DNA from 4 places in the Salinicoccus sp. CNSTN-B1 genome. Region 2 is predicted to be linked to each of the others. Evidence: riboswitches for the same ligand, from Rfam matches in the RefSeq annotation. Region 2 holds a riboswitch; each other region holds the start of a gene.
What was found. Region 2 has a riboswitch for thiamine pyrophosphate ahead of ACYF68_RS10780 (YkoF family thiamine/hydroxymethylpyrimidine-binding protein). Riboswitches for the same ligand answer to the same signal wherever they lie in the genome.
Positions count from the first base shown of each region.

Region 1: linked by a shared signal. The riboswitch ahead of ACYF68_RS03120 (3-oxoacyl-ACP reductase) and the one ahead of ACYF68_RS10780 (YkoF family thiamine/hydroxymethylpyrimidine-binding protein) in region 2 are both predicted to bind thiamine pyrophosphate.
Region 3: linked by a shared signal. The riboswitch ahead of ACYF68_RS09510 (ECF transporter S component) and the one ahead of ACYF68_RS10780 (YkoF family thiamine/hydroxymethylpyrimidine-binding protein) in region 2 are both predicted to bind thiamine pyrophosphate.
Region 4: linked by a shared signal. The riboswitch ahead of tenA (thiaminase II) and the one ahead of ACYF68_RS10780 (YkoF family thiamine/hydroxymethylpyrimidine-binding protein) in region 2 are both predicted to bind thiamine pyrophosphate.

Region 1 is NZ_JBTWMN010000004.1:528,567-535,985, reverse strand. Features, by position in the region: gene ACYF68_RS03140 (amino acid ABC transporter permease) at 1-59, opposite strand, end outside; gene ACYF68_RS03135 (transporter substrate-binding domain-containing protein) at 74-868, opposite strand; gene ACYF68_RS03130 (DUF3991 domain-containing protein) at 1,313-2,461, opposite strand; gene ACYF68_RS03125 (IS30 family transposase) at 2,687-3,646, shown strand; TPP riboswitch at 3,868-3,970, shown strand; partial or broken gene ACYF68_RS03120 (3-oxoacyl-ACP reductase) at 4,073-4,821, shown strand; gene ACYF68_RS03115 (NtaA/DmoA family FMN-dependent monooxygenase) at 4,833-6,134, shown strand; partial or broken gene ACYF68_RS03110 (lipoate--protein ligase family protein) at 6,356-7,167, shown strand; gene lipA (lipoyl synthase) at 7,213-7,419, shown strand, end outside.
Region 2 is NZ_JBTWMN010000004.1:1,834,672-1,842,090, forward strand. Features, by position in the region: partial or broken gene ACYF68_RS10765 (CocE/NonD family hydrolase) at 1-197, opposite strand, end outside; partial or broken gene ACYF68_RS10770 (BCCT family transporter) at 198-1,741, opposite strand; partial or broken gene ACYF68_RS10775 (SDR family NAD(P)-dependent oxidoreductase) at 1,911-2,555, opposite strand; TPP riboswitch at 2,759-2,857, shown strand; gene ACYF68_RS10780 (YkoF family thiamine/hydroxymethylpyrimidine-binding protein) at 2,920-3,345, shown strand; gene ACYF68_RS10785 (YkoF family thiamine/hydroxymethylpyrimidine-binding protein) at 3,297-3,497, shown strand; gene ACYF68_RS10790 (VOC family protein) at 3,535-3,837, opposite strand; partial or broken gene ACYF68_RS10795 (DUF7916 family protein) at 4,153-5,069, shown strand; partial or broken gene ACYF68_RS10800 (glycosyltransferase) at 5,156-6,656, shown strand; partial or broken gene ACYF68_RS10805 (iron-sulfur cluster repair di-iron protein ScdA) at 6,719-6,865, opposite strand; gene ACYF68_RS10810 (YkvI family membrane protein) at 7,235-7,419, shown strand, end outside.
Region 3 is NZ_JBTWMN010000004.1:1,606,923-1,614,341, forward strand. Features, by position in the region: partial or broken gene ACYF68_RS09495 (YlbF/YmcA family competence regulator) at 1-175, opposite strand, end outside; gene ACYF68_RS09500 (energy-coupling factor transporter transmembrane component T family protein) at 299-1,090, opposite strand; gene ACYF68_RS09505 (ABC transporter ATP-binding protein) at 1,083-2,477, opposite strand; gene ACYF68_RS09510 (ECF transporter S component) at 2,483-3,061, opposite strand; TPP riboswitch at 3,132-3,222, opposite strand; gene ACYF68_RS09515 (ABC transporter ATP-binding protein) at 3,271-5,097, opposite strand; gene ACYF68_RS09520 (ABC transporter ATP-binding protein) at 5,090-6,811, opposite strand; gene ACYF68_RS09525 (2-oxoacid:ferredoxin oxidoreductase subunit beta) at 6,933-7,419, opposite strand, start outside.
Region 4 is NZ_JBTWMN010000004.1:168,413-175,831, forward strand. Features, by position in the region: partial or broken gene ACYF68_RS01055 (metal ABC transporter ATP-binding protein) at 1-307, shown strand, start outside; gene ACYF68_RS01060 (metal ABC transporter permease) at 304-1,149, shown strand; gene ACYF68_RS01065 (metal ABC transporter solute-binding protein, Zn/Mn family) at 1,187-2,089, shown strand; TPP riboswitch at 2,311-2,410, shown strand; gene tenA (thiaminase II) at 2,481-3,158, shown strand; gene thiD (bifunctional hydroxymethylpyrimidine kinase/phosphomethylpyrimidine kinase) at 3,159-3,953, shown strand; gene thiM (hydroxyethylthiazole kinase) at 3,957-4,742, shown strand; gene thiE (thiamine phosphate synthase) at 4,739-5,359, shown strand; partial or broken gene brnQ (branched-chain amino acid transport system II carrier protein) at 5,400-6,745, opposite strand; gene ACYF68_RS01095 (hypothetical protein) at 7,147-7,419, shown strand, end outside; gene ACYF68_RS01100 (flotillin family protein) at 7,380-7,419, shown strand, end outside.

The DNA of each region.
Region 1 (7,419 bases), 1.3 Mb from region 2:
GGAAGACTATCCCATGCTAAATGCCAATCAAACAATCCATTCAACTGAACTTGATCCATTTCTAGGTCAAACACTAATCAATACCCTCGATAGTCCGAATATCGTCATCCGGCTTCTCTGAGACATCTTCCCCGGCAAAAAATTCTTCAGACAGTTCAGTAAGGGTACCGTCTTGTTTCATATCAGTCAAAGTCTTATTAATTTTGTCTTTTAATCTATCAGCATTTTTATCGATAACAGCATGCTGGTTAGATCGGTAAAATTTTAAATCTGGCTGAATCGTGACATCCAAATCGGGAAGTGCTTTTAGAGCCAGCAATTGTAAGTAATAATCATTAATCACAACATCCGTTCTGCCATTCTCAACATCTCTTAAATAGACATCATTCGTGACATTTCCATAGGTCTTGACTTCAGCGCCAAATTTACGGGCAATATCGCTGTATACCGTTGTTGCTGCACCACCAGCTGTTTTCCCTTCCAAGTCTTCAAGTGATGTGAAATCATCCACTTCATCGTTACGCACAACCATGGTCGCATAAGAATATTTATACGGCTTGCTGTAGGAAAATTTCTTCTTGGTTTCACCCCTTACTCCGGCCGGCGCCACATCAATCCGCCCTGACTGCAATGCAGCGAACATCTCGTCAAAGCCAAGTTCCTCAAATTGCACATTTAGATCGAGCCGTTTGCCAACCTCTTTCATCACCTCAACATCGTAACCAGTTAAATCATCAGAGTCTTCCGGATAATAAGAAGAAGGATACAGTGTTCCAGGTGTTCCGACAACCAGTTCTCCCTCTTCTTTTATTTTGTCCCATGTGTCATCATTAGCATGATTACTTGTCTGGCCACAGCCCCCTAACACAAATAGGAGACATCCAACGCCTACCAAACACCCCTTTAAACGCAACTTTCTCCCCTCGTTTCTAACACGTTTTATAAAAATTAACACGAATATTGTAAATGCTTTATGTCTTTAAAACAAGGTACTTATCACTTATTGTCAACAACATTAATAACTATACGCGATAAAAAACGGGGGCGTCAATAATTTTGTGTAAATGACCCTATCCCTTTTGAATTTCGTCAGCCAGTGTTTACTTGTTTAAACTTGTTCCTCCAGCGATTCAAACATCTGCAATAATTCCTGGTTTTGCCTTTTTGAAGCCTCTGTGGCACCGCATACCGAACTTATGGTTATATTTCCCATGATTTTTCACTATTTCCAGTGCTGAGAGAGCGATTCTAAGGCAAGTTAGTAATTTTAGATGGATAGTTGTCCATTAAAATGCGCTGTATGCGCCCAGATTTACAGAATATCGTTTACTTCTAATCCAGATGGCGATTTTTGTTTCGCTTCTGACTTTTCTTTTGAATTCTTTTGAGGGTACTGCTCTTGTGCAATAGATTTTGCGATTTTCCAAGAAGAGATGTCTTTACTATTTGTAGCCTCTTTAGACAACTTATCTAGGACTCGTTCATACTTAATCTGATAATCGATTGTATCAAAATATGTGTCCTTATCTAAAACGACTGGCTGATACTGCATTTTAACATCGTGGGATTGAATATTCGTCAAAATGTCATTAAAATCTTTCACCTGATGCCACGATTTCAAATCACTCGGTTCGCCCAGTTGTTCAAAATTTTGATGTCTCGGAGAAGCAACAAAGTTTTGAACGGTGCGATCACTTTCTCGATGTTCGATTTTATTGTTGATGTGTTCCAACATGAAGCTTTCTCCGCCGACATCACTATCTACCGCAAACACCACATTTTTTGGCGGTTGTTTGGTTTCTTCATAAATCTGTCCGATAGCATGATAATATGTCTGTGGTTTTAACCCAGTCATCGAAACCAGCCGTGCATTTGGCGGATTGTACATACTGACATGGCTTAATAAATCAATCGAGGATTCAAACACATACAGATTTTCCGGCCGTCCATTCGTAATATTGAAGCCCTGCTTTTCATCCGAATTTTTGACGACTTGTTTAAACCGTTTATCAGGTTGAGTGCCTTGCTTATCCATGCCGACGACTTCTTTATTTTTCGCCCACAAAAATACGACATTGTTATTGTGATCTTGCTGTATGAGTTTTTTATCAATGAGTGTATCTACTAAGTCTTCATTGATGCCCCGTTGATTAACGAGGTAATCTTTTGCGACGGAAGTATCTTCCGACAGCTCATCTGGCCGAAAGACAAAGGGTTCTTGTTCTTTATCGATATTGACTTCTGCGGTTTGGTACTCCTCATTTAAAGTGAGTTCTTTAATGGCACTTCTAAAGCTATAATCATGAACACTTCTTAAATAATTGATCGGATTTCCCTTTAAATCTTGTGAGTTCCAGAAGAATGAGTTATTTTGCTTATCAATCACAAAACTGTCATGTTCAGCGAGTTTTGCGTATTTATCCGATACGTGGATGACGACATCACCCTGCTTTTCAATCACATCAACGAGATCTGCTTTTTGAGCTTGATTGACCAGTTCCTTTGGTATCGGTTTTCTTTCTTTAAACAGTTGCTGTATCTATTTTTGAGAGTATTCTTTCATAGTCCTTCTCTCCTCTTTTTTAAGGATCGCCGATTGTAAAATTAAGCTAGACACATAAAGAAAGCCACTCGTGATACACTCAAAATGTATTTCCGACCAAAGAAATCATAGGAGTGATCACGAATGACCTACACCCATCTTAGCACGGATGAACTTGTAATTATAGAATCTTATTTCCATCAGAATGCCTCTGTATCAAAGATTTCAGAACAGATTGGCCGAGCACGTCAGACCGTCCACAATGTGGTCACTTTCCTGAAAAACGGTCACACCGCATTGGATTTCTATAAGCGCTACAAGGCAAACAAGCAGCGTTGCGGTCGAAAACAGACGGTGCTGTCGAATGATCAACGCGCATATGTGGCAGAAAAGGTCGCGCAAGGATGGACGCCGGATGTGATTGTCGGTCGCCGTGAACAGCCGATCAACTGCTCCAGCCGCACATTGTACCGCATGTTCAAGCGCAAAGACTTTGATGTTTCCACCTTGCCGATGAAAGGAAAGCGAAAACCCAACGGCCATAAGGAACGCCGTGGGAGACAGGCTTTCAGACGGAAACTCTCTGACAGAAAGACGGACTACCCAGCATTCAAAGAAGAATTTGGACATCTGGAAGGCGATACCATTGTCGGCATCCATCATAAAAGTGCCGTTGTGACACTTGTAGAACGGCTGTCGAAAGTGATCATTACCCTCAAGCCCGAGGGCCGGACTGCAAAGGATATTGAAACAGTCATCAACGCATGGTTCCATCAGATCCCCAGAAATGTGTTCAAATCCATTACTTTCGACTGTGGTAAGGAATTCTCAAATTGGCAGGCAATGAGCAACCGAAATGATATTGATATTTACTTTGCCGACCCGGGCACGCCTTCCCAAAGAGGATTGAATGAACATTCCAATGGACTGCTTCGGAAAGACGGCCTGCCCAAGCATATGGATTTCAACACAGTGGATCAGAGGATGGTTGCTTCAGTAGCCTCCAAGAGAAACCACATACCCAGAAAGTTTTTGAACTACCAGACACCGCTGGAAGCATTTATGAGTTACATGAATGTAGGCAGGCTGTCTAGCTTATTTTGACAAACGAAGAAATGAAAAATAACATATACAGGGGCCATTTCCATCAATGAACGACCCCTATATAATAGTAGAAACACGTTCAATATACTGCCGGACCTCATTAGAATTTTTTTGATTCACTTGGATGAGAAGTCCTGCTCAGCTTATTCAATAAATTTCAAAGTATTCACTATTTACTTGACGTATCTCTTAGAAGTACTACAATGATATTAAATAGAATAAATTTGCACTAGGGGCGTTTTTGTAAACTGAGATGAGGATAACCTCAAACCCTTTGAACCTGATCTAGTTAAAACTAGCGTAGGAAAGTGTTACTTCGATACAGCTAAATATCTATGCCTTTATAGGTGTATATAATTCGCTCTCGATACGTAACCTTCTTACGAAGGTTGCGTATTTTTTTTCTAAAATAGAGGAGGTATTTACTTGGCAAGGACAGTTTTAGTAACAGGAAGTGGCAGAGGTCTTGGTAGATGCATCGTAAAAAAATTGAGTGAAAAAGGCTTTAATGTCATCATTAACTACAATCGCAGCAAATCAGAAGCAGAAGCGTTGCAAAAGCAAATCGGACCCCAAGCAATTTCTATTCAGGCAGACGTTACAAATAGGAAAGAAGTTGAACAGTTAGTTAAAAAAGGGACTGAACATTTTGGGCAGATTGATGTTGTAGTAAACAACGCACTCGTAAACTTCAAGTTTGACCCAACTACTCAAAAAGCATTTAAAGATTTAACCTACAAAGATTATGAACAACAACTAGACGGCACGTTAAAAGCCGCGTTCAACGTATCACAAAGTGCCCTCCCCAATTCCTAGAGCGAAAAGAGGGTGCAATCATTAGCATCGGAACGAATCTATATCAAAACCCTGTGGTACCATATCACGAATATACAACAGCAAAAGCTGCTTTAATTGGGTTCACCAGAAATGTTGCAGCAGAGCTTGGTCAGCACGGCATCCGAGCAAATATCGTTTCGGGCGGATTATTGAAGACAACAGATGCAAGTGCAGCCACAACACCTGAAGTATTTGATTTAATCGCACAATCCACACCATTGAGGAAAGTCACATCCCCTCAAGATGTTGCGAATATGGTGGTTTATCTTTGTTCCGAAGCAGCAGATGGTATTACGGGGCAGAACATCACGGTGGATGGCGGCCTTACTATGAACTAGGGGGATATATTATGATTAATCCGAAACAGTTAAATATAGGAGTTTTATTGTATGGTGTAGGACATCATCAGGCAGCATGGATGACAGCAGATTCGAGCATAGATGAATTTACGACAATTGGATACTATGAAAATTTGGCGAAGATTGCTGAACGTGGAAAATTCGATGCGGTATTTTTCGCAGATGCACAAGCCTTCCCTGCTTATAGTGCTACGGAATTGCCAACGAGTTATTTTGATCCAATAGTTGTATTAACTGCCATGAGTAATGTCACAGCTAACGTTGGACTTGTTTCAACTATTTCGGGAACGTTTAATAACCCGTTTACTTCAGCAAGGCAGTTACTCACACTGCAGCATATAACAAAAGGACGTGTGGGCTGGAACCTGGTGACATCAATGTCCGATTACGAAGCACAAAATCACAGTATGCTGGAATTACCGGAAAGAGCAGTGCGTTATAAGAAAGCAGATGAATTTGCAGAAGTCATGGATAAATTATTTGAATCGTGGTCCATTGATGACTATAGTCCAGACAGAGCGAACAATAAAATCACCAAAAACGATAACATTCAACCGTTCAACCATAATGGAGATTACTTCCAAGTAAAGGGGCCATTAACCCTGCCTTTAGGAAAGGAAGGAAAACCGGTTGCGATGCAAGCAGGGGCATCAATAGAAGGCGTGGCACTTGCTGCGAAATATGCCGATGCAGTCTACTCAGTTGCTTGGAACTTAAGACAAGCAAAAGCCTATCGTGAGAAATTAGATCGGGCAATAAGAGAAAGTCATCGGCCAGACTGCTCAATCAAAGTGTTTCCAGGTCTAGTGACTTATGTGGGTAAGACAAAAGAAGAAGCACAAGAAAAGAAAGCGAAATTAGACGATTTACTGCCAATTGATACTGCGCTGAAGCAACTCGAATTCTTTGTTCAGCAAGACACAAAATCGTGGAAACTCGATGAAAAAGTCCCTGCATTGCCCCCAATCGAAGAATTCACAGGCCCAGTCGGGCGTTATCAAACTGTGTTAGAAATCATAGAAGACAGAAATCCGACAGTCCGTGAACTACTCGGTTACCTAAACGCTGGAGGCGGACACTTGACACTTATTGGTACGCCTGAAGAAATTGTCGATGAAATCGAAAAATGGATGAAGGCAGGTGTCGCAGATGGTTTCAACTTGATGCCGCCAACACTCCCAGGCAGTCTGGAAGATTTTGTTGAATTCATCATTCCAGAAATGCAAAAGCGCAAAATTTTTAGAAGAAATTACAATGGAGAAAACTTAAGAGAAATGCTATCATTATATTAATATTTCAATTTTTATTTTGAAGTACCGAAAATTTTCAACTTTCCAGGTACTTTAAGTTTTGAAAGTAAATTATTTGATAAATATTAAAAAAATCACTGTTTTATAATAAACTGTGATTCACTTCTTTACTTTCACTCAAGGAATTTAATAATAAGAAAATATCTGCATTTTTTCTATCACTTTAAAAAATTAGGTTGGATCTAATAAGGAGGAGGGTTATGATGCCAGAAGAATGGGGATTTTTGAATACAGGACACAACAATGCGGCTACCAATATGGCGATTGATGAGGCTTTATTAAATTGGCATAGTAGAGGAGTTATCCCCCTACATTAAGATTTTACGGTTGGTCAGCACCAAGCCTATCCGTAGGAAGACTTCAAAGAGTAGATAAACGGATTGATTTTTCTGCACTTGAGCGATATAACTGCGATTTTGTTCGGCGTTTGACGGGCGGTAGCGCCGTACTTCATGATGATGAGCTAACCTATAGTATTGTCGTGACGGAGGATCATCCCTTCATACCCACATCTGTTCGTGAAGCGTACCATATTTTAACAAGAGGGATCTTAGAAGGGTATCGTAATTTGGGCATACAAGCTGATTATGCTTACCCATCGAGAGAAGAAATAATTAAAGGCAGATCATCGGTTTGTTTTGAACAGGCTACTTACTATGAACTAATTATTGATGATAAAAAACTTTCAGGCAATGCTCAAGTACGTAAAGATGATGTCTTACTACAACATGGCTCAATTCCAATGAATATTAATGAAAAAATGTTGTTTGATCTTTTCCTTTTTCCATCTGAAAGAATGAGAGAGAAAAAGCGTACTTCTTTTTATGAAAAGGCCATCGCTATTAATGCGATTACAAATCAAAATTACACATACGATATGTTAGTGGACGCTTTTTATCATGGCTTTCAAACTGGCTTGGATGTCAAGTTTAAACCGATGACATTGACCGATGCACAGTGGGATGAAATCAATCAATTGGCAAAAAGCAAATACGCGACCCAAATTATGAATTAAAACAACTACTTGCATTATATCAACTACTGAAGGAGTGTACTTTCGATGTCTAAAAAAGAAGAGTACCTGCGTAAACCTAAATGGCTAGAAACTAAAATCAATACTAATGGATCATACTCAGGATTAAAGAAATTGATGCGAGATAAAAAATTAAATACGGTATGTGAAGAAGCAAGATGTCCAAATATTTATGAATGTTGGAGCGAGCGTAAAACTGCTACATTTATGATTCTTGGTGATACATGCACACGT
Region 2 (7,419 bases):
GTAAACTCATCTTTCCTATAGGGCAGAAATTCTAGCACCGTCCCTTTAGTCACATTTCTGCCCACAGGTTGCCATAGTTTTGCCGATAGCTTAGTACCATCCGACATTTCAATCCATGTGTGGTTAGTCGTTTCCACTTCATAAGGGAAATCAGTTTTTTCCTGTATTTTAGTATAGTCTACATCAAAGACACCCATTTATTTTTCCTCCTCGAAAACATGTTTATCGTTCTTCAACCATTTGAATAGTGAAATTATAAGCAGCACATAAATGATGACGACCGGCACTGCCACGACCACTGCAGAGGTCTGTACAACATTCAATCCACCGATCAAAAGCAGGGAAATCGATAGAAGTGCCATGATCAGCCCCCATATGACCGTGTGCCACATCGGTGGTTCCAGACCGTCCCCGACCTTCACTGATGCCGTGGAGGCCAGTATATAGGAAGCGGAATCCAGTGAAGTGGCCAAGAATATAAACCCGAGTATTACGAAAAATAGTATCGCAATATAACTGAACGGAAGCGTCTCCAGCACTTTGATGATCGTCGAAGCATCCCCGACATCCGCCATGCTGCCGAGCACATCCAATTTGCCGGTCAACTGAAGATTCATGGTGTAGCCGCCGAACACGCCGAAATATAGCCAGCTGCCCAAAGATCCCCATCCAAGGATATGTAACACCAGGCTCTTCAGCGTACGTCCTTGTGAAATACGTGCGATGAACAGACCCATGAATGGTGCCGTGGCTGCGAACCATGCAAAGTAGAAGATCGTCCAAGCTTGTGGGAAGCCACTGTCTCTTATTGGATCCGTGTAGAAGCTCATCCGCATGAAGTTCTGTGTCATGATGCCGAAGCTATCTGTAAAGTAGGTAAGTATAAATCCTGTCGGTCCAGCTACGATGACGAATAATGCGAGCGCCAAAGCCAGATAGACATTGAGGTTGCTCAATTTCTTGATGCCCTTATAAAGTCCAAGGGAGGCACTTGTTATATATATGATTGCCCAGATCACCATAATCACTATACTCAACATGACGGATTGTTCGATCCCAAGAAGATGACCGATTCCTGCTGACACCATCGGTACACCGAGACCTAAAGAAGTACCCAGGCCACCAACCAGACTCCAGATGACGAGTATATCAATTATTTTACCGAGTACACCATCTGAGTGTTTCCCTAAAGCGCCTTTGACGGATTGGCTGATTTTTAGGGATTTATTGTTTTTATTGAAAAATGAATACGCAATGACCAATGTCGGGAATGCATAGATGGACCATGCAGATATCCCCAGTGGAACATCCCATACGCTACTGACCATTCGGTCGCCGATTCACTCCCGGGCTCAAATCCAAAAGGCGGCCCCTGGAGATAATACATGGGTTCTATTATCGACCAGAACATGATGCTCGTCCCCATGCCTGCGCAAAAAAGCATTGCACCATAGCTGAAATTGCTGAATTCAGGTGCGCCTTCACCCAGTTTGACTTTGCCGTATTTACCGAACGCAATCCATAATAGCATCAGGAACAGACCGAACGTCAAAAACTCGAATATCCAGTCCATTCTAGTGTTTATAGCTGTCAAAGTAGCATTAAGAAATGATTCCGCCGATGATTGGAAGACGATCAGCAATAATGTCAACGCAGCCAGGACGACTATCGCTGGCCAAAAAACCAATGAATCCAATTTCGCTTTTTCTCTCATGTGCATTCCTCCTGTTATATATTCCATAAATTTTAGCACTAGCTGCTAAGAGCACCCACTTAAGATAACAATCCTCGCTGAAATAATCAAACAGCCTTCCACAACACTACCATCCGCATCTTTCCGGATATGATATTGAATGGGGTTCAACAAAAAAGGCACCAGACCATCTGTCTGATGCCTTGCCCCTGCAAAACTACTGGGCGGTATAGCCGCCATCTACAAGGAGGGTCGTGCCAGTCGTAAACCCTTTCTCCGCCAGGAATACCACTGCGTGTGCAATCTCTTCAGGCTTGCCGAACTTGCCGATCGGGTGCTTGTCGACGAGAGCATCATAAAACTCTCCTAATGCGTCCTTATTCACCATACTGGCATCGACATAGCCCTGAGCTACTGCACTGACGCGGATGTTATCCTTGGCATACTGTAATGCAACGGATTTCGTCATTAAGTTTATTGCGCCCTTGGAAGCATTATAAGCAAATGCCGTCGGTTCGCCTACACTGCCGAGAATGGATGCGGTATTGATGATCGCCCCGCCTCCAGCCTTCTGCATTTCAGGAATGGCATGCTTCGAACCGTAGAATACGCTGTCCTGGTTGACTCTGATCACTTTATGGTAATCTTCGTAGGAAAGCTTGTGCGTCTCACCCTGGACACCGATTCCGGCGTTGTTGAACATGATATTCAGATGTCCAAACTTTTCCACGGCGGGAGCAACGCCTTTTTTAAAATCCTCTTCCACTGATACGTCGATCCATTGAAATGCGACGTCACCATGGCCTGCCAAATTTCCTTCTGCTTTCCTACTTGCGTTTCCATCATCATCTGCAATTGCGACTTTGACTCCTTTTCCAGGAACGTTTGTGCTACTTTGTCCTTAAGTCCCAAAGCGCATCTCTTTTAATGACCGTATCCGTTCACGATACAGATACCCATTTGTTTCAATTTTCAAACTTTTAAGCGCCATTTATTTTTAATCATCTGAAGCTGTCACTTGTAGTCGATGGCCGATCACATGTATGATGGGGGTGAAACTGCATACCGATGCACTGGGGGCGCTATATGAAGCTGAGACGGATCACCGGACCCCTACGACCCGATCTGGATAACACCAGCGTGGGGAAGTGCAGCTGATATACCTTCATGCTGCATTCCTATCGGATTGCAGTCTTTTTATATCAATATTCAGGAGGTATGGCATTATGGGAAATGAATACAGTTCAAAACAGCCTGTAGGCTGTCAATTCAACTTGAGTGTGATGAGCGATGACTTCGTGGATGTCATCCTATCGGCTTTGGAGAAGACCGAAACTGCTGAAGTCATGATGGAGACGGATGACGTATCATCCTGGGTGCACGGCTCGATATCCGACGTTTTTGCTGTCGTGGAGTCGATCTACTTAAACGCCGCACAGACCGGCAAGCACGTGGCGATGAGCGGCACATTTTCAGCCGGGTGCCCCGGGCTCAAGAGGAGGACGATTCCAAAACACCGGCCGGTTCGACAGCGCCGCGTAGAGATGTGGCGCAACAGGCCGGATGCAAATTCGCGCTCTATCCGCTGGGTACTGGGGACTACATGGAGATTATCCAATCCCGCATCAATACAGCAGCGGATGAAGGTGTAAAGGTGAGCGCCGGTCATGGTGCCACACGACTGGATGGGGACGTCCGTGACATCTTCAATGCCTTGGAATCCGCGTTTTTGAAAGTACAGGAAGCGGCAGGACATACCGCCATGACCTTCACCCTCTCATCAAACAGCCCTTCCAACCGCTGATTGACTACGGCCCACCTCAAAGAGGCGGGCCGTATTTCTATATGATCAGCATATCGTCATCATCAAACTCCCAGTCAGCACCATAGGCGACTTCCCAGTAGTAGCCGTCCGGATCTTTGAAGTATCCGCTGTAGCCGCCCCATGAGGTTGGGCTCGCTTCCCTGGTGACAATGCCCCCTGATTTTTTGGCCCGCTCCAGTATGTGATCGACCTCCGCTTCAGACTTCGCATTAAATGCCAAGGTGATGCCGTTGAAGCCATGTGTCATGTCCATCGCATCCGCTCCGGTCTCTGTGGCAAGTGTGTCGAGCGGATACAATGCCAGTTTCGATCCCTTCATCCTGAAAAAGATGATTTCTATTTCTTCCTCATCCCCATTATGATCGACTCCAATCCAAGTTTCCTATAGAAGTCGACGGAAACTGAAATATCCTTGACGCCAAGTGTAATCAGATTGATTCTGTCCATGGCCATTCCCCTTTTCAGATAAGGTAGTATAGAAAATGTATTTTTACATTGTAAATATACCATATATATTTGACGGTGGCAGAGTATGGGCCGAAATATATTTTCAGTACACCCCCGCATCCGCTTCAAACTGGTCAGCGGGGCCATTTTTATATAGAATGAGGGCAAAGAAGGAAGACGATCCATTATGAAACGATTACTGGACTGTAATGCATCTGATTTCAAAGGCATATCCGGCCGGGATCTGAAACAATCCATCCAGGCAAGTGAAGGCCAGGTGATGCTCGCAGAGACGATGGCCACCGTGCCCCCACTCTACCCGGACATCACCAATGCAGAACTGGCCGCTTCATTCGGAGCGGATATGCTGCTGTTCAACCTGCTGGATGTCTTCGAACCGAAAGTAGAAGGACTGGTCCCATCTGTCCGCACAGAGCTCATGCAGGAAATCAAACAGCTTACAGGGCGGCCGATCGGACTCAACCTTGAACCGGTCGACCTCGATGCCGAAGAGATTGAAGCGCTCGACACCATCAACCGCGGGCGTGTCGCCTCCAAAGAAGCACTAACGGCTGCCCAGACGCTCGGTTTCGACTTCATCTGCCTTACCGGCAATCCAAAAACAGGCGTCTCAAATGATGAAATCGCCCTCGCCATAGCGCGTGCCCGGAAGATATTCGGCGAAGATACACTGATCATCGCCGGCAAATGCATGGCGCTGGTGTCGCCAATGAAACAGGCAGTACCATCATCACCAATGAAGCCCTCAACACCTTCATCCGTGCAGGCGCCGATGTCATTCTGATGCCGGCACCCGGCACGGTCCCCGGCATCACCGTGGAAGACGCCCAGCAATATATCACCCATATCCATTCACAAGGTGCACTTGTGATGTCCACGATCGGGACCAGCCAGGAAGGTGCCGATGCCGCGACCATCCGCCAGATTGCCTTAAACGCCAAGATGGCCGGGGCCGACATCCATCACATCGGAGACGCGGGCTTCTATGGCATCGCGGTGCCGGAAAATATTATGGCCTACTCGATCGCCATCCGCGGCCGCCGCCATACTTATGTGCGCATGGCCCGCTCCATAAACCGGTAAGAGGTGCACGCAGCTGATGTACCCTGGTGATATGTTGCAGGCATGAATGGCATACCACCAGGTAAACCCCAAGGAGGATAAATCTGATGATCTATACAGTGACTTCAACGCTGCCCGAACAGCACGGCGGGAGAACGAAAGCATTGTTGAGCAGAATCAAACTGCTTCAGGATGAACTCGGTGTCCAATCGACAATCCTTACGACCAATTACAATATCAACTATCCTGATATATATGAGGTGTTCAGAAAAAGGAACACCGTGCATGAGAACACACAATTTGAAAACATATACGATTGGCTCTCAGGCTATAAATTATTCGACGTAAAGAAAACGCTGATCATAAACAAACCCAAGATAACGGAAAGTGAAGTTGACATTGAAGGATTGACTGCAGAACGTGTCGATGACGATACTGTGCGCTACTACAAAGGCGACGAATATAACCTTTACCGCAAGTTTCATGAAGGATCCCACGTGCTTAAATTCGAGGATTTCATGAGCCCCGTATCCAAGAAAAAGGTGGAAAGAAGAAGCTACAACAAATATGGCGATCTCCACCAGATTACGCGGTACGATCCCAAAACCTTCCACAGAATTTCAGAAGAATTTTATGATATCCACGGAGATGTCTACTGCATCAAGCATTACACCATCAAAGACGACAAACCGTATCTATCCCTGATAGAACTGCTGAAAGATGGCAGACCCTATAAATTTTTTGCGGATGAGAAACGACTATTCCAGTACTATTTCGAAACAAGGTTCAGCGAGGGAGATATTGTATTCAATGACGCCCGTCTGCTCGACCGCCCGCTCCTCTCCAATGATAGTGGGACAAAAAATGTTCTGGTATTCCACAGTTCCCATCTGGCCGACACTGATTCAGGGATACGCGGCTCCTATGGCTATGCTTTGGAAAACAGCGACAAGGTTGCGAGCTACCTCGTATTGACACATCATCAGAAGGAAGACATCCAGAAAGTGATGGACATACCGGACGAGAAATTCAGCGTCATCCCCATTTCCTCACTCCGAGTAAAACGGGAAGGGGAAAGTTAAAGAACAGTTCGTCTATATAGGTCGTTTCGGCCCTCAGAAACAACTCGACCACCTGATCCGTGCCTTTAAGATATTCAAGGATGCAGGATATGAAGAAAGACTCGCCCTTTATGGCATGGACGAAGCAAATCAACTCGCGTCACTCAAGAAGCTCATCGCAGAACTCGAGCTGGCAGACCATATAGACGTCCACGGCTTCACCGACGACCCTAAAAAAGTATTCGCAGAATCCAAAGCCTCTCTGCTCACAAGCAAGTTTGAGGGATTCGGGTTGACAGTCATGGAAAGTATAGATGCCGGATGTCCCGTCATATCCTACGACGTCCGATACGGCCCACGTGAAATCATCGATGAAGGCAAAACAGGCTATCTGGTCGAGCCCCAAAACATCGAAGCATTCGCTGAATCGATGATGAAGATATCCGATCGAGGACTCGAATCAGTCGCAATAAGCAATAGACTGCATAAGGAGACTGCTGTGGAGAATTACAGAAGATTGCTCGAACAGCTGGAAAATTTCATATGATCGATCAAAACAGAAATAACCCCCGGGACGTGTATATGCGTCCCGGGGTTATTTCTGTTCGGCTATATTGCTTTTCTGACGCACTCAAACAAGACATGATTTTCAAGATGGACATGATCGAATGAATCCTTCTCAATCTTTTCAAGTCGCGTGTAGACGAGACGGTATGTGCCACACGCTTCACTGTGTGGTGTGAAATCTGAAGTGATCCGGCGCATTTTTCTTCACTCCTGCATAAATTTACGAAATAAATAGTATATTTTTACACTTGCATTATACTGGTCTCGCAACATATTCATCCACATAGTTTCATTGATGAAAAAATCATGCTCTATCCCTTGTACGGTCTAGTATTACAAGTATATTGTGATAGCGTTTTCATTAGTTTTACAGAAATATTATTTCATTTATCATTAAAATAAATTTCATAGTAATATACTCTATGACCGTTTGACACTGTGGTGTGCTCTATGTTTAGTATAGTATTGTTGAAATATATTTCAGAATAATATTTTAAATTCTGTCATTCTGGTGTGCATTTCCAGAATGACCTGCAACTTCAAGAAGGAGAGATTTGTTTGAGTAATCAACAAGAACCGCTGAAAATCGGGTTCGCCTATGTAGGGGTGGTGCTCGGAGCAGGCTTTTCTACAGGTCAGGAGATCCTGCAGTTCTTCACCAACTACGGCATGATGAGTTATTGGGCGGTCCTGCTCTCAGGGCTGGTCACGATGTTCATCGGGCGCCAGGCATCGAAGCTCGG
Region 3 (7,419 bases), 230 kb from region 2:
TCTGGAAATTGACCGCCTGCTTCTGGAGACTCTTCAAACTGGCCATCTTTTCGCGCACTTCTTTATTTTCATGGATTTTGGCTTCAGCTTTTTTGAAAAACTCCACCTGATCGGTTTGGGCGATCATCTTCCCAAGATCTTTCGCTTCATTTACAATATCGTCCTTCGTATACATTCGACTGCCACCTTTTCATATTTTGCATCCGGCTTTCATTTATAGCAGATGATATTTTACGGATTATTAAAATCTCCTATCAGTATATATCTTTTATCGCTATATTTCAAAGCGATTCTTTCATTATCTTGCATCGGATGTACCAAAAGGTGTTATCCACTGCCCTGAATAGTAGGATGCAATGAGACCTACGGCAATGAGCGCTATAAAACAGACGTCATATCCGGAAAATCTTGTCTGACGATAGTAGGTCCTAGCCCCATCATCGAATCCTTTCGATTCCATCGCCACCGCAAGACGGTGGGCCCGTCGGATACTCTGACTGAGCAATATCACCACCGTACTCGTGAATCCCCTGAGCCCTCCGATATGCTTTCGGCTGATCAATGAACGGCGTACCTTGCGTGCCCTCCTCAAGGTGATGAACTCATTGACTATAACAGGCAACATACGAATCGAGGCCATAAATGAATAGGCGTACTTCGGCTTTACTTTCGCCTGCTGCATCATGCTGTAGAATACATCGGTCAACCTTGTGGTAAAAATGATGAGTGAGCCGAAGAATGACAGCGTCAGGCCACGCATCGTAATATGAAGTCCCCTCACTATACTTTCCTCAGTGATGTGCACGAGACCGAATTCAAATAGAGTCGTGTCACCTTCGCCATATAAAATCATATATGCGCTGGACACAAGCCCTGTTAAAACGGTGACGGCAATCAGCAATGCTTGATACTTGAGTTCAATTCCACTCATGACCAAAAATAATAAAAGCATCCAAAGTGACAGATGGAATAGATGGTTCGGATCATGTATCAATACTACTGCTATAAATAGACAGATTGCCGCCACTATTTTAGTGAGCGGATTGGTCCTATCTATAAATGTGGAATAGCGTTTTATGGATTCAAACACCGCCACCCACCTCTTCCAACATACCATTATGGATTTTCAGGCGCCGCGACGGATAGCGTTCTTTTATTTCCTTGTCGTGGGTGATCATGATGATCGTCGTACCGTCTTCGACCAGCTCATGAATCAGTTCGAGCAGTTTGAATGTGTGGCGCGCGTCCAAGCCGAAGGTCGGTTCGTCCAAAAAGATGATCTGCGGGATGCCACCAAGTGCGGTTGCGACACTTAACCGCCTCTTTTGGCCTGTTGATATTTCAAGCGGATGCAGTCTTTTGATATGGGATAGACCCATCCGTGAGAGCACCTGTCCAGTCTTCTTCTCAGCTGCTGATTCATCATGATGCATTTCCAGATTGATGAACACTTCATCAAAGACACTGTTGGTGATGAATTGGAGCTCGGGGTTCTGAAAAACCGGATAGAGTGCCCCTTGGAATTGTTTGGTCTTTCGTATAGGACGGTCTTCGAATATGACTTCTCCTCGTGTCTGCATCAGCTTCATGACTGCCATCATGAAACTTGATTTTCCGCTCCCATTCTCCCCTTCCAGTGTAATCCATTGCCCTTTAGGAATATGCAGATCATCCACACTGAGCAGCTCGCTTCCTACTCTATTTATCGAAAGGTCATTAATCTGGAGAAGCGGGGCGCCATTATCTGTGCTTTTGGTGAATCGTGGGGCATTCTGCCATGAATGTGGATGCCACACTCCTAGAGCATCCAAAGCTTCCCTATTGTCACTTAACATCTCACTTGGTGTAGCGGAAGCGACGATACAGCCTTCATCATTCAACAAAATAATCCGATCCACTCTAAACCACACGTGTTCAACCCGGTGTTCGACAATTACTACGGTACGCTCTTCCCACACTTCCTGAATCATTTCCCATAAAGAACAGGCAGTGTTTTCATCCAACATGCTTGTCGGCTCGTCGAGAAAGAAAGTATCGGCTTTCTGCAGCAATGCAGAAGCAATCGCCAGTTTTTGCTTCATGCCTCCCGATAAGCTGCTGATTTGGGTCTCAAGAGGCTTTCTCAAACCCACTGCTTCTAATGCTGACAAGGCATTCGAAGTCATATCGTCAATATGCACTTGATTGTTCTCCATTATGAAAGCAAGTTCTTCACCGATTGTAGGCATGGTGAACTGGGAATCGGGATCTTGAAAGACCACAGCACCCCCATCAGGTAAATCCATATGGTCCGCTTCCAGCAGTGCATCAATGACGCGTGGCATGAGGCCACTCAATATATTCAATAACGTACTTTTTCCGGAACCACTTGGTCCCACTATCAGAACTTTTTCACCTTTTTCTATCTGCAGGTTCATGTCCGTAAACAATGGGTCATGGGCACCTCGAAACTGCAGTGCCATATTCACCACTTCCATCCCATCTATGCCTCCTTTTCTATTTCCTTATACTGACCGAGCAGTTTAAGAACACCCGTCTCAAGCAATGCTCTATAGAGGATATGCGCAAGCCACCCTGCGACCACTGCCCCACTCAATATCCTGAAGCCAGCCATCAGAATCAGGTTCCATGTCTCGAGATGGGCAAGGTAACCATAGTACCAGTCCAATGGCAGTGTAGAGAGTGCCGCTGCTGTTCCCGCTGATACAGCGACCATCAACGCTGTACTTTTATATCGTACAATTGCAAAAACAAGTTCACAGGCCAACCCTTGTATAAGTCCATAGATGATAAGCATGACATCGAACTGCAGCAGGACTATGGTTTCAGCCGAGGCTGCTGCAAATTCCGCAATCAATGCAACCCCCGGTTTTCTGATGATCAGATATACGACTACAGGGGCGATGAACCACATCCCGTAGACCAATTCATTCAGATGGATGCCAAGAGGCTTCAAGGCTGTGTAAAAAGCGCCCCAAACCGAGTAGATGACTGCGAATACCAGTGAAACGACGACGGTCACCAAAACGTCCGTCAATGTTAATGCTTTTCTTTTCTTCATTTTGATACCCTCCTAAAATTATTAGAGAATAAAAAAGCACACCACTAATGTAGTGGTGTGCATATTAATACTATGTAATATGCCACTTCCCTACGCTAGTATGATCTAGATCAGGTGATAAGGGTAATTCTCAGTCCGAAAGGACACCCCTAGTGGTGTGCTATTATTCAATTGAATATATGATAGCGTATTCTCAGGCTTTTGTAAAATCACTTGTTGTCCGCAATCATCTGATGATATCTGCCACCCGCTTCAAGCAGTTCTTCTTCACTGCCGCTTTCAACGAGTTCGCCGAGTTCCATGACGAATATACGATCCACGGCTTTGATTGTATTCAATCTATGCGCGATGATGATGCTTGTACGGTCCTTCATCAATCGTTCAAGCGCCTCCTGGATCTTCAGTTCCGTAACCGTGTCTATGCTGCTCGTCGCCTCGTCAAGAAGCAGTATCGCCGGATCAGTTATCAGAGCTCTCGCTATGGAAATGAGTTGTTTCTGTCCTTGGGAGACGAAGCCCTCATCGGCCTCGAGCACAGTATCATAGCCATTTTCAAGCTCTATGATGAACTCATGAGCATTAGCGAGTTTTGCCGCTTCAATGACTTCATCGTCTGTCGCATCCAATTTACCATATCGTATATTTTCGCGGATCGTCGCCTCGAACAGGTATGGATCCTGAAGCACAAACGCCGTCTGTGAACGCACTGCCGTACGTTTATAATCCAATATGTTCCGGTCGTCGATGCGGATTTCACCCTCGTCTGTCTCATAGAAACGGGCAAGCAGCTGCATGACCGTCGTCTTGCCTGCGCCGGTCGCGCCGATGAGCGCAACCGATTCGCCGGCATCGATCTTGAAGCTTAGTTGATTGATCGTCGACTTCTCTTGATCAGCATCATAAGAGAATGAGACGTCGTCAAATTCTATTTCTCCGCGGATCGTCACATCCTCGATATGACCTGCATCTGTTTCAGTCTCCGAATCGATGATTCCAAAAACCCGCTCTGCGCCGGCAAGAGCCGACAGCACCTGGTTGAACTGGTTCGAAAGGTCAGCCAGGGGCCGTGTGAATTGGCGGGCATATTCAGCGAAGACGACAATCGTCCCGATGGTCACAAGCCCGTCTGTATAGAACACAAGCAGGCCACCGGCCCCGGCAACAATCGTAAAGCTGACATTATTCAGCATGTTCATGATCTTCGGGATCAGACCTGCATACAGGAAGGCCCAAAAAGTGATCTCCCTCAAGTTCGCCGCCTTGTCGCTGAAGTTGCGGATGGCCGTTTCTTCCTGCGAAAAGACTTTAACGATTTCCTGTCCGGATACCATCTCTTCGATATAGCCGTTCATTTCACCCGTCGCCTTCTGCCTCTTTTTATAGAGCGGTCCCGTTCGCTTGGTGATGAATGCCACCGCCATGATCAATAACGGTATGATGGTGACGGTCAACAGCGTCAGCAGCGGACTGAGGTAGAGCATCACGCTGATTGTACCAATCAGCGTCACGACGCTTGTCGTAAATTGGATGAATGAAGTGTTCAATGTCTGCGAAATGGTTTCGATGTCATTTGTCATCCGACTCATCAGCTCGCCATGCTGCCTCTTGTCATAAAATTTTACAGGAAGCTTCTGCATGTGCGAAAACAGCCGCGATCGTAGCTTGAATATCGTCCTCTGCGATAAGCCCACCATAAAGAAGGCTGCTGTGTACTGTATGGAGGAGAGGAGGATATAGACGACCAGGAGGAAAAGTAGTATGCGGCCGAGCCCGTCAAATTCACGTGGTACGAAATAATTGTCCACGATATAGCCGACCAGGAACGGACCGGTTATGCTGAGCAGACTGGTCAGGGTCACCAGGAAAATGATTGAATAGAGCAGCTTCCGCTCCTCGGAAATGAATTTCCAGAGCCTTTTCAAGGTGCCTGAAATATCATTGGCACGGCGCTGATCATCCTTATCCTTCCTTTTTTTGATGTCTTCCTTGGTAAGGACAGGCTCGTGTCCAAATGGTTTCTTTATGAAATCAATCATCCAATTGCCCTCCTTCCGTCTGGGACTCGACTATTGAACGATACAAGTCGGATTGTTGCAGCAGTTCCTCGTGCGAACCGAGCGCATTGATCTCGCCGCCTTCAAGCAGCAAAATCCGATCTGCCATCTTGGCGGTGACTATCTTCTGCGTGACGATGATCTGGGTGGTCTCCTCTTCCCTGATCGCCTCCCAAAGGGCGGACTCCGTTCTTATATCAAGTGCTGAAGTGCTGTCGTCCAATATAAGTATCCCCGGCTTCCTGACAAGTGCACGTGCTATCGACAACCGCTGCTTCTGGCCACCGGACAATGTTACGCCCCTTTGTCCGACCCTCGTGTCGTAGCGATGATCGAACGATTCGATGGAATTATGGATCTGGGCTTTTTGGGTCGATGTGAAGATATCGGATTCCAGCGCTTCCAAATCACCCCACAGCAGATTCTCGAATATGCTTCCAGAGAAGAGCACCGCCGATTGCGGAACATAGCCAATGGCCTGCCTGAGGTCTTCTTCATTCCATTCCTTGATGTCTCGTTCGTTGATGTAGATGGTACCTTCCTCTGTCTCGTACATTTTGGGTATCAGGCTGAGCAGCGTACTTTTGCCTGACCCGGTCCCGCCCATAATGATGAATTTTTCTTTTTCTCGGACTTCAAAACTGATATCGCGCAACACATAGCGGGAAGAACCCGGGTATCTGAAGGAGACCCCTTCAAACTTGACCGACCCCGCCTGATTTTCTTTAACGATTTCTGCATTGTCATTTATGCTGATTGGGGATTTCAGCACTTCTTCCATGCGGTCGCTCGATGCTTTGGAGCGGCTGAAGGCGATGATGATGAATGCAAACATCGAGAAGCCGCCCTGCATCCTCAATGCATAGTTGACGACGGCCACCACTTCCCCCACTTGGATCGTGTTGTTCTGCAAAAGATCAGAAGCCATCCAAAGTACGACTAGCAGACTGCCGTTGATGATGAGGAGCAGCACCGGCATGATGGATTCCATCAACCTTAAGGCATATATGGTATCATCGCGCAGACGCCCTGCCACTTTGCTGAATTTGTTGATTTCAAAATCGGCACGGTCGTTTGCCTTGATCAGCCTCACAGCTTCGAGATTCTGCTGGATGAAGCGGTTTATCTTATCCAGTCGTTTTTGGACCCTTAAGAAAATCTGTCCACCTTTTCTCGCTGTAAAAATCAAGAAGATAAGAAGGATAGGTGTGAGAAAAGAGAGATAGAATCCAAGCGTCGGGTTGACGACAAAAGACATGATGAGGGAGCCGACAACAAGCAATGGTGCCTTGATGATCACCCTCAATGACATATACAGCAGCATCTCAGACTGCAGGACATCCTGGGTCATGCGCGTAATGAGGCTCGAGGTCGGAAATTTGGACAATGTCGCCAGCGTAAAATATTGGACCCGCCGAAAAAGTGCTGTACGCAGATCATAGCTGAAACTGTTTGCCACATGACTTGCAAAGAGGGAATTCATTATCCCGCTTATAAACGCCACCATGCTGATGGCGAACATGACAATCAGATAGAACCACACGGTATCGATGCTCTCTGCCACAATCCCATCATCTATGACCTTTGATATCAGATAGGGTTGAGTGAGTTCAACCGTCAATTCTATCAACATAAAGAAGAGGGCGATGGCCATGAACCATTTATATTTCAATGCGAATTTATAGACTGTCAGCAATTTCTTCCACCCTTTTTTCTTTCGATTACCGAAGTATTATAGTAATTATGACATAATTCACTCAATTTTGACAGTCTAAATAAAAATGCATCCGAAGCACATCTGCTTCGAATGCATCAACTTATCGGAATGCCGCCATCAACTCATCAAATGTTTCATCTTCAAGCGCCATATCCCTTTTGACAAGAGGCTGATCAAGATAGCCTTCTATATTTTCCTGATAGGATTTTGATTCCGCGTCATGATAGATGATGCCTTTAAGAAGGCCATTATTCGCCATGACATGCTGCATTGCATTTTCTGCATCTGTATAATCGTAATCATCAAGATCTTCTACAGCCACCAGATTCTCTTTGAACCAATCATAAGTATTCACCTTATTGTATGTGACACACGGGCTGAATACGTTGACGAAGCTGAATCCTTTGTGGTCCATTGCCTGCTGGATGATGGCAGTCAGCTGTTTGATGTCTGAGCTGACGCTCTGTGCCACAAATGTCGCACCGCTGGCCATGGCAGTCCGTATCGGCTGGATCGGATCTTCTTTCGAGCCGTCCGGCGTCGTCTTCGTAACGAAACCTTTGCCGGAAGAAGGCGATGTCTGCCCT
Region 4 (7,419 bases), 1.7 Mb from region 2:
CGTAGCGAGAAGTCTCTCTCAAAATGCCGATATCTTATTCATGGATGAACCATTTGTTGGAATCGACATCCACAGTGAGGAAGTCATCATCAAAATTCTGAAGGACTTGAGGGATCAGGGAAAAACGCTATTCGTCATCCACCATGACCTGACCAAAGTAGAAGATTATTTTGATGACTTGATCTTAGTGAATGGCGGTCTGGTTGCTGCAGGGCCGGTTGCTGAAGTGTTCACCCCAGATCTGATGGAGAAAACTTTTAATGCGCCATTAGCTGTTTTAGAGAACATGGGAGGTAAACTATCATGAGTTTTTTGAATGACCTATTGTTCTATGATTACCTCCAGAAAGCCTTGATCACTTCAATAATGGTCGGCATCATATCCGGTGTAATCGGCAGTTTCATCGTACTGCGCGGAATGTCGTTGATGGGGGATGCCATTTCGCATGCAGTACTGCCTGGCATCGCCATTTCCTACATGTTGGGTATTTCGTATTTCTATGGTGCTGTAGTAGCAGGAGTGATCGCTGCTGTGGGTATAGGTGGCATCAGCCAAAACAGTAGAATCAAGACAGACGCTTCAATCGGAATAGTGTTCTCAACTGCTTTGGCTCTAGGGATCATACTGATTACAAAAGCGCAGAGTGCAACAGATTTGACGCAGATACTGTTCGGTAACGTCCTGCATGTCAGGACTTCCGATATGTGGATCACTGCAGGGGTCAGCCTTCTGGTCATCGTCATTATCGTGGTCTTCTATAAAGAACTTCTCATTGCAACATTCGATGAGACGATGGCACGGGTTTATGGCTTGAACACCCGTTTCATCCACTATGGTCTGATGGTACTGCTGACACTTGTTGCAGTCGCCTCCCTGCAGACAGTCGGGGTGATACTGGTAGTCTCCCTGCTGATTACGCCGGCCTCGACCGCCTATCTGCTGACGAACCGCCTATCCATCATGATCGTATTATCTTCAATTTTTGGAGCCAGCGCTGCAGTGGTCGGCATCTATTACAGCTACATGCATGATCTGCCGTCCGGCCCTATCATAGCGATTGCTTCTGCCATCCTCTTTGTATTGGTGCTGATTTTTTCTCCAAGGCAAGGCGTACTGTGGCCAAAGCTTCGCAAGATGAAAAAATCATAATTGATGAGCCATTATAAATTTTTAGGAGAGATTAAACATGAAGAATAAGATTACTTATCTGATCGGCCTGTTGATGGTCGTACTAGTGTTGAATGCTTGTTCAAATGAAAGCAGTGCTGCGGGTGAAGCGAATGAGGATGATAAATTGAAAGTGGTCACATCCTTTACGATTCTAGAGGATCTCGCCCGTGAGATTGGAGGCGAGGATGTCGACATTCATAACCTCGTACCGACCGGCACGGATCCCCATGAATACGAACCACTTCCTAAAGACATGAAAAAGGCCACTGACGCGGATATTCTTTTCTATAATGGCTTGAACCTTGAGGGTGGTGGAAATGGTTGGTTCTTTAAAATGATCGATTCCGTCAATCAGGACCTAGACGATGTCTACTCCCTATCAGACCGCATCGAACCGATGTACATCACTGATGAAGAGACCCAAGCAGAAGAAATCAACCCGCATGCTTTCATCAGTCCTAAAGTGGGGATAAAGATGGCAGAGGATATGCGTGACGCTTTCATTGAAAAAGACCCGGAAAGAAAAGAAAACTACGAGAAGCGGGCTGACGAATATCTTAAACGATTGAAAGATGTAGAAGGGGAGTACCAACAGAAGATAGATGACATTCCGAAAGAAGGTCGGGTACTTGTTACAAGTGAACGCGCCTTCCAATATCTTGCCAGTGATTACGGTTTGAAGGAAGGGTATATATGGGCAATTGATACTGAAGATACCGGTTCACCCAACCAGATAAATTCACTTGTTTCATTCATTGAAGAAAATGACGTGCCTGTACTCTTCATCGAATCGAACGTCGATCCGCGTCCGATGGAGACCGTCTCCGATCAGACGGGCGTTCCTTTTCCAAAAAACCCATCTATTCCGATGAAATTGGAAAACCGGGAGAAGAAGTGGACACCTATATCAAGTATCTGAATTACAACATCAATCTGATCCATGACGAGTTGAGCGCCGAGTAAAAGATATGGCCGTGTGGCCATATCTTTTTTAATGGTTGATGACCCTCGATGTTCTATCTATCATTGATGTCGTCAAATTTCCCGGGAAATCATTGAAACACATTGACAGTCTGATGACTCATATCCATATTTGACTTTGAGGAATGAGTCGGCTAACATGATAATCAACTGAATACGCAACACCACTAGGGGTGCTTTTTAGCTGAGACGGTCACAGACCGATCCCTTTGACTTGATCTGGATAATGCCAGCGTAAGGAATGTGGGATGGTCGGACATATCCTGTCTTCATACTAAACCCATTTCCTACGCTGGAAATGGGTTTTTATCATTCTAAATAGGAGGATTATGATGTTAAGTACACAATTGAAGCAGGATGCAGAGCAGTTTATTGACGAAATATACGGGGATGATTTCATCCAGGGGCTCATAAATGAAGATATTGATCACGCTTCACTCATCCACTATCTTCAGGCAGATGCATTATATCTTGAAGAATTCGCAAATATTTATGCCATGCTGATCTCGAAGACCACTTCCAAGGACATGATGGAATATCTTCTCGAAGAGATGCGTTTCATACTTGGGGGAGAGGTCGAGGCACATGAAGTTTTGGCAAGAGCTGTAGGAAAGCCATATGCAGAAATCATAAAGGATGGAGAATGGTATCCTTCTGCCGATCATTATATTAAACATATGTACTATAACGCCTATGCTAAGGAAAATATCGCATTCACATTAAGTGCCATGGCACCGTGCCCCTACATCTATCAAAAGTTGGCGGAAAAGGCGATGGCGCAAAACGTATTCCAGGAAAACCACCAATACCGGGGATGGTTCGAATTCTACAGTAGCAATATCGATGAGACGGCTGATGTGATGTTCAACGCCATCGACAAAGAAGCGGAGAATATGAATGATGATGAAATAGGCCTGCTGCGCAAAAATTTCAGAGAGAGTGCAGAGCATGAAAGGCGGTTCTTCAATATGGCGATGACAAGAGAACACTGGGCGGGGTGGATATGAATGTCTAGAATGCCCATTGCGTTGACTGTTGCAGGGACCGATCCGACTGGCGGCGCTGGTGTTTTGGCTGATATCAAAACCTTCCATTCACAAGAGGTGTTTGGAATGGCTGCAATCACCGCCCTGACCGCACAAAATACCATCGGCGTCCAAGATGTCCATAATATCCCGGGACAGTTTCTACAGGAGCAATTGGACAGCATCTTTTCCGACGAAGTACCAGACGCCATGAAAAGCGGCATGATTGCCAACGAAGAGATGATGGCAGTCATAAAAGAGTGTGTTGAACGCCACCAAGTCCCCTATATCATCGATCCGGTCATGATTGCCACAAGCGGTGATCCACTCATAGATGGAGATGCTGCTGAATTTCTCAGAACACAGCTTTTACCCCTTGCTTTGACCGTTACACCAAACATACATGAAGCAGAGAAGATCAGTGGCCAACAAATCAGTAGTGAGGGGGATATCAAGAAAGCTGCCGATATTTTCCTGAATGACATCGGGGTGCAGAGCGTTGTAATAACAGGCGGACATCTGGATTCAGGCCCCACAGACTATTTATTTACTGCAGACAACGCAATAGAACTCAGTGAAACGCGTATCGATACAACCAACACACATGGCACAGGATGCACATTTTCAGCAGTGATGACAGCAGAGGTGGCCAAGGGGAAATCAATCGAAGAAAGTTTCCGTACCGCTAAGCGCTATATCACTTCGGCAATCAGACATAACCCAAATATCGGAAAAGGTAATGGACCGGTCAGCCATTTCAGCTATAAAGGAGAGTAATTCATGGATAATGTAAATAGACTCAGAGAGATGAACCCGCTTGTTGTCTGCATCACAAATGATGTCGTCAAAAACTTCACGGCTAATGGGCTCCTTGCGATTGGCGCTTCGCCACTTGTAGGCGGGGAAGTCGCAGAAGCTTCAGATCTGATGAAATCCGCTTCTGCACTCCTCATCAACATCGGTACTGCAGATCAATCCAAACTACAGGTCATGGATGAGATGATGAAGGAAGCAAACAGGAATGATGTGCCGATTGTATTTGATCCAGTCGGATTTGGTGCTTCACGCTTCAGAGTCGAGATTACAGAACAATTATTGTCACGCCATAAAGTTTCACTCATAAAGGGGAATCCCGGAGAGATGCATGCACTATCAGGAGCTGAAAGCAATATGAAGGGGGTCGACTCTAAAGAAGAGACTCCTGCCGAAGAAATTGCAGGCAAGGCCTATGATCGGTACAGGACCCCTGTACTTGTTACAGGTGAGCAAGACGCCCTTATGACTGACAGCGGACTTTCGATAATGGGTAACGGCCATGCCCTACAGGGGAGAGTGACAGGCTCAGGATGCCTTCTTGGTGCAATCATCTGTGCATTCCTTGGAACCTCAGACCGGTTTGATGACCAGTCCATCATCGATGCGGTCAGCTATTATAACCTGTGCGCTGAGAAGGCGGCTTTGGCCCAAGAACATCCAACCCCAGGTACATTCGCCACAAGGCTGATCGATGAGCTGTATTTGAATGATGACAACTTGCTCAAAGAACGGAATGTAACGACCAGATGATGGATAAAAACGCACTTGAATTATACTTTATCTGTGGAAGTTCCGATACGGATGAGCACCTCCCCGCCGTGGTTGAGAAAGCTTTGGATGCTGGCATCACACTGTTCCAACTCAGGGAAAAGGGCAGCAGATCCTTGACAGGCGATGAACTGGTGGAGACAGCTTCTGAAATAAAAAAATTATGCGATAGCTATGAAGTGCCTTTCATCATTAACGATGACTACGAACTGGCCGAACAGATTGAAGCCGACGGGGTACACCTCGGTCAGGATGATATCGGGGTCCAAGATCTCCCTCCCTATTTTAACGACAAGATCGTCGGTCTATCTGTAGGTAATGCAAAAGAATTGGCATCAAGCAATCTCAAAAAAGTCAGTTATATAGGCACGGGGCCTGTCTATGCCACACCCTCAAAGGCGGATGCCGGCAAGGCCATTACGCCAAAAGGTCTGGCTGATATGAGACGCCTAATTGGCGACAAGCCAATGGTGGCAATAGGTGGCATCACCCCGGACAACTACATGGCCTGCCTGGAAAACGGAGCTGATGGCATCTGCGTGATTTCCGCCATTGCAAACGCACCGGATATAAGGGATGCCGTACATCGCTTCCTATGATGTTGAAAAATAATAGGTGAAGGTCCGTGCGGACCTTCACCTATTTGATATCATCATTGAATTGTACTGCAGGCTTCCGTTTCTTCCCATTGGCCGCCCTACCTTTATATCTATCTATGCCATAGCCCGCTGCCCCCGCAATGAAGGCCGGAACCATCCAGCCCAGACCTTGTTCGAAGAATGGTGTCTGTCCAAGGAGGAGGCTAACAGTTTCTGATTCAATGCCGATGCTGATCAACACCTCATATAATGCATAGACGGCAGTCACGAGTACCGCAGCCTGATACATCTTCCTGCTTTCCCCCGTTACACGCTCAACTAAAGAGAGGACTATCAGGACAATCGCGATTGGATAGATGAATACCAATAGGGGAACCGCAAGCTCTAAAATCAGATCCAACCCCAAATTCGATACCAACAAACCAATTAGAACGAAGATGCCCGCATAGGTAGAATATGCAATATTAGGGTAGATTTCGTTGAAGAATCTTGAACAGGCACTGATCAGTCCCACACAGGTCGTAAGACATGCCAGGAGCACAATGATGCCAAAGAGCAATCCGCCCGCCGCCGGGAATAGAAGATTCGCTGAATGTGTTAATATCTCTGCACCGTCTTCAAGCCCACTTCCCCTGGTATGACACGCCCGATCCAACCCAGCGAGAAGTATACGGCTACCAGACCCAGTCCTGCTATCAGCACTGCACCGAAAGTTCCTTTTACCAATTCTCCTTTTGTTTCTGCACCCTTATCCTTCAGGGCATTGATGATCACGATTCCGAATGCCAATGCTGCGACCGCATCCATGGTGAAATAGCCTTCCAATATTCCGGTGACCAATGGCGAACCAGTGTACTTTTCTGCAGCAGGGGCTCCGGGATTCTCAAAAGTAAAGAAAGCCCTTACGACGAGCACCGACAATACCAACAACAGAAGCGGCGTAAGATACTGTCCGATGCGGTCCACTATCTTTTTAGGATTGAGGCTTATCAGGTATGTAATTCCAAAGAATACGATGGAAAAAATCGCAAGTACAAGGCTGCTTTCCACATTAAAGATCTGTTTGAACCCAAGTTCATAGGCAACACTGGATGCACGCGGTATGCCATAAAACGCCCCGATGGACATATAGATGATGACTGCAAAAGCCACACCAAATACAGGATGCACCCGTTGCCCCATGGACACCAGGCCATCCTCGGACAAAGCCACTGCTACGATCGCCATGATAGGAAGCAGTACGCCAGTAATCAGAAAGCCAATTATTGCAGGGCCGAAGCCGTCACCTGCTTCCATTCCAAGAAGCGGTGGGAAGATAAGGTTACCCGCACCGAAAAATAAGGAAAAAAGCATAAATCCCGCAAATATTATATTAGATCTTTTCATTATTATAGCTCCTTGATTCAATTTGATTCCTAGAGGATTTTTGGATTGCTGCCAATTATTTGGAATCGAATCATTCCCCGTTAAAAAACGCCCCTGCTCAGGGACGATACGATAGCGACTCTACCATGCTATTCCGTAGAGTCATATTGATGAACCTCACTCAACCGACATGATGTTTCAGGGACAGGCAACTTTTCCCATCCTTTATCTTCATATACAACGTCCATGTAATCCAACTTATATAATCTAGCAGAACTTTGTCAGAAAAGTCAATATTATTGAAACATATATACTTATTCTAATATATTCAGACAATTCTAACCAATGTGCTTTACAATGATAAATATTTGTAATAATGTGATGTTGATACTTAAATAATTTAATGGGATAGGAGCTTACATATGTTCAAATTGACCGGTACTTTGATTGCAGTAATCGCCATCATACTAATTGCCATCATCGCTGCCGTTGGATGGTACATCTTCATGAAAGCCAGATACCGTACTGTACCTTCCAACGAAGCGCTCATCGTTACAGGGCCAAACCTTGGGGATGAGGCAAAAGAAACCAACATCTATAAGGATGACCAAGGGCGCTACATGAAAGTCATCCGGGGGGCGGGCACAGGCTCAAGATGTTCCAGACGGGCACAAAGGTCTCCCTTAAATCATTCC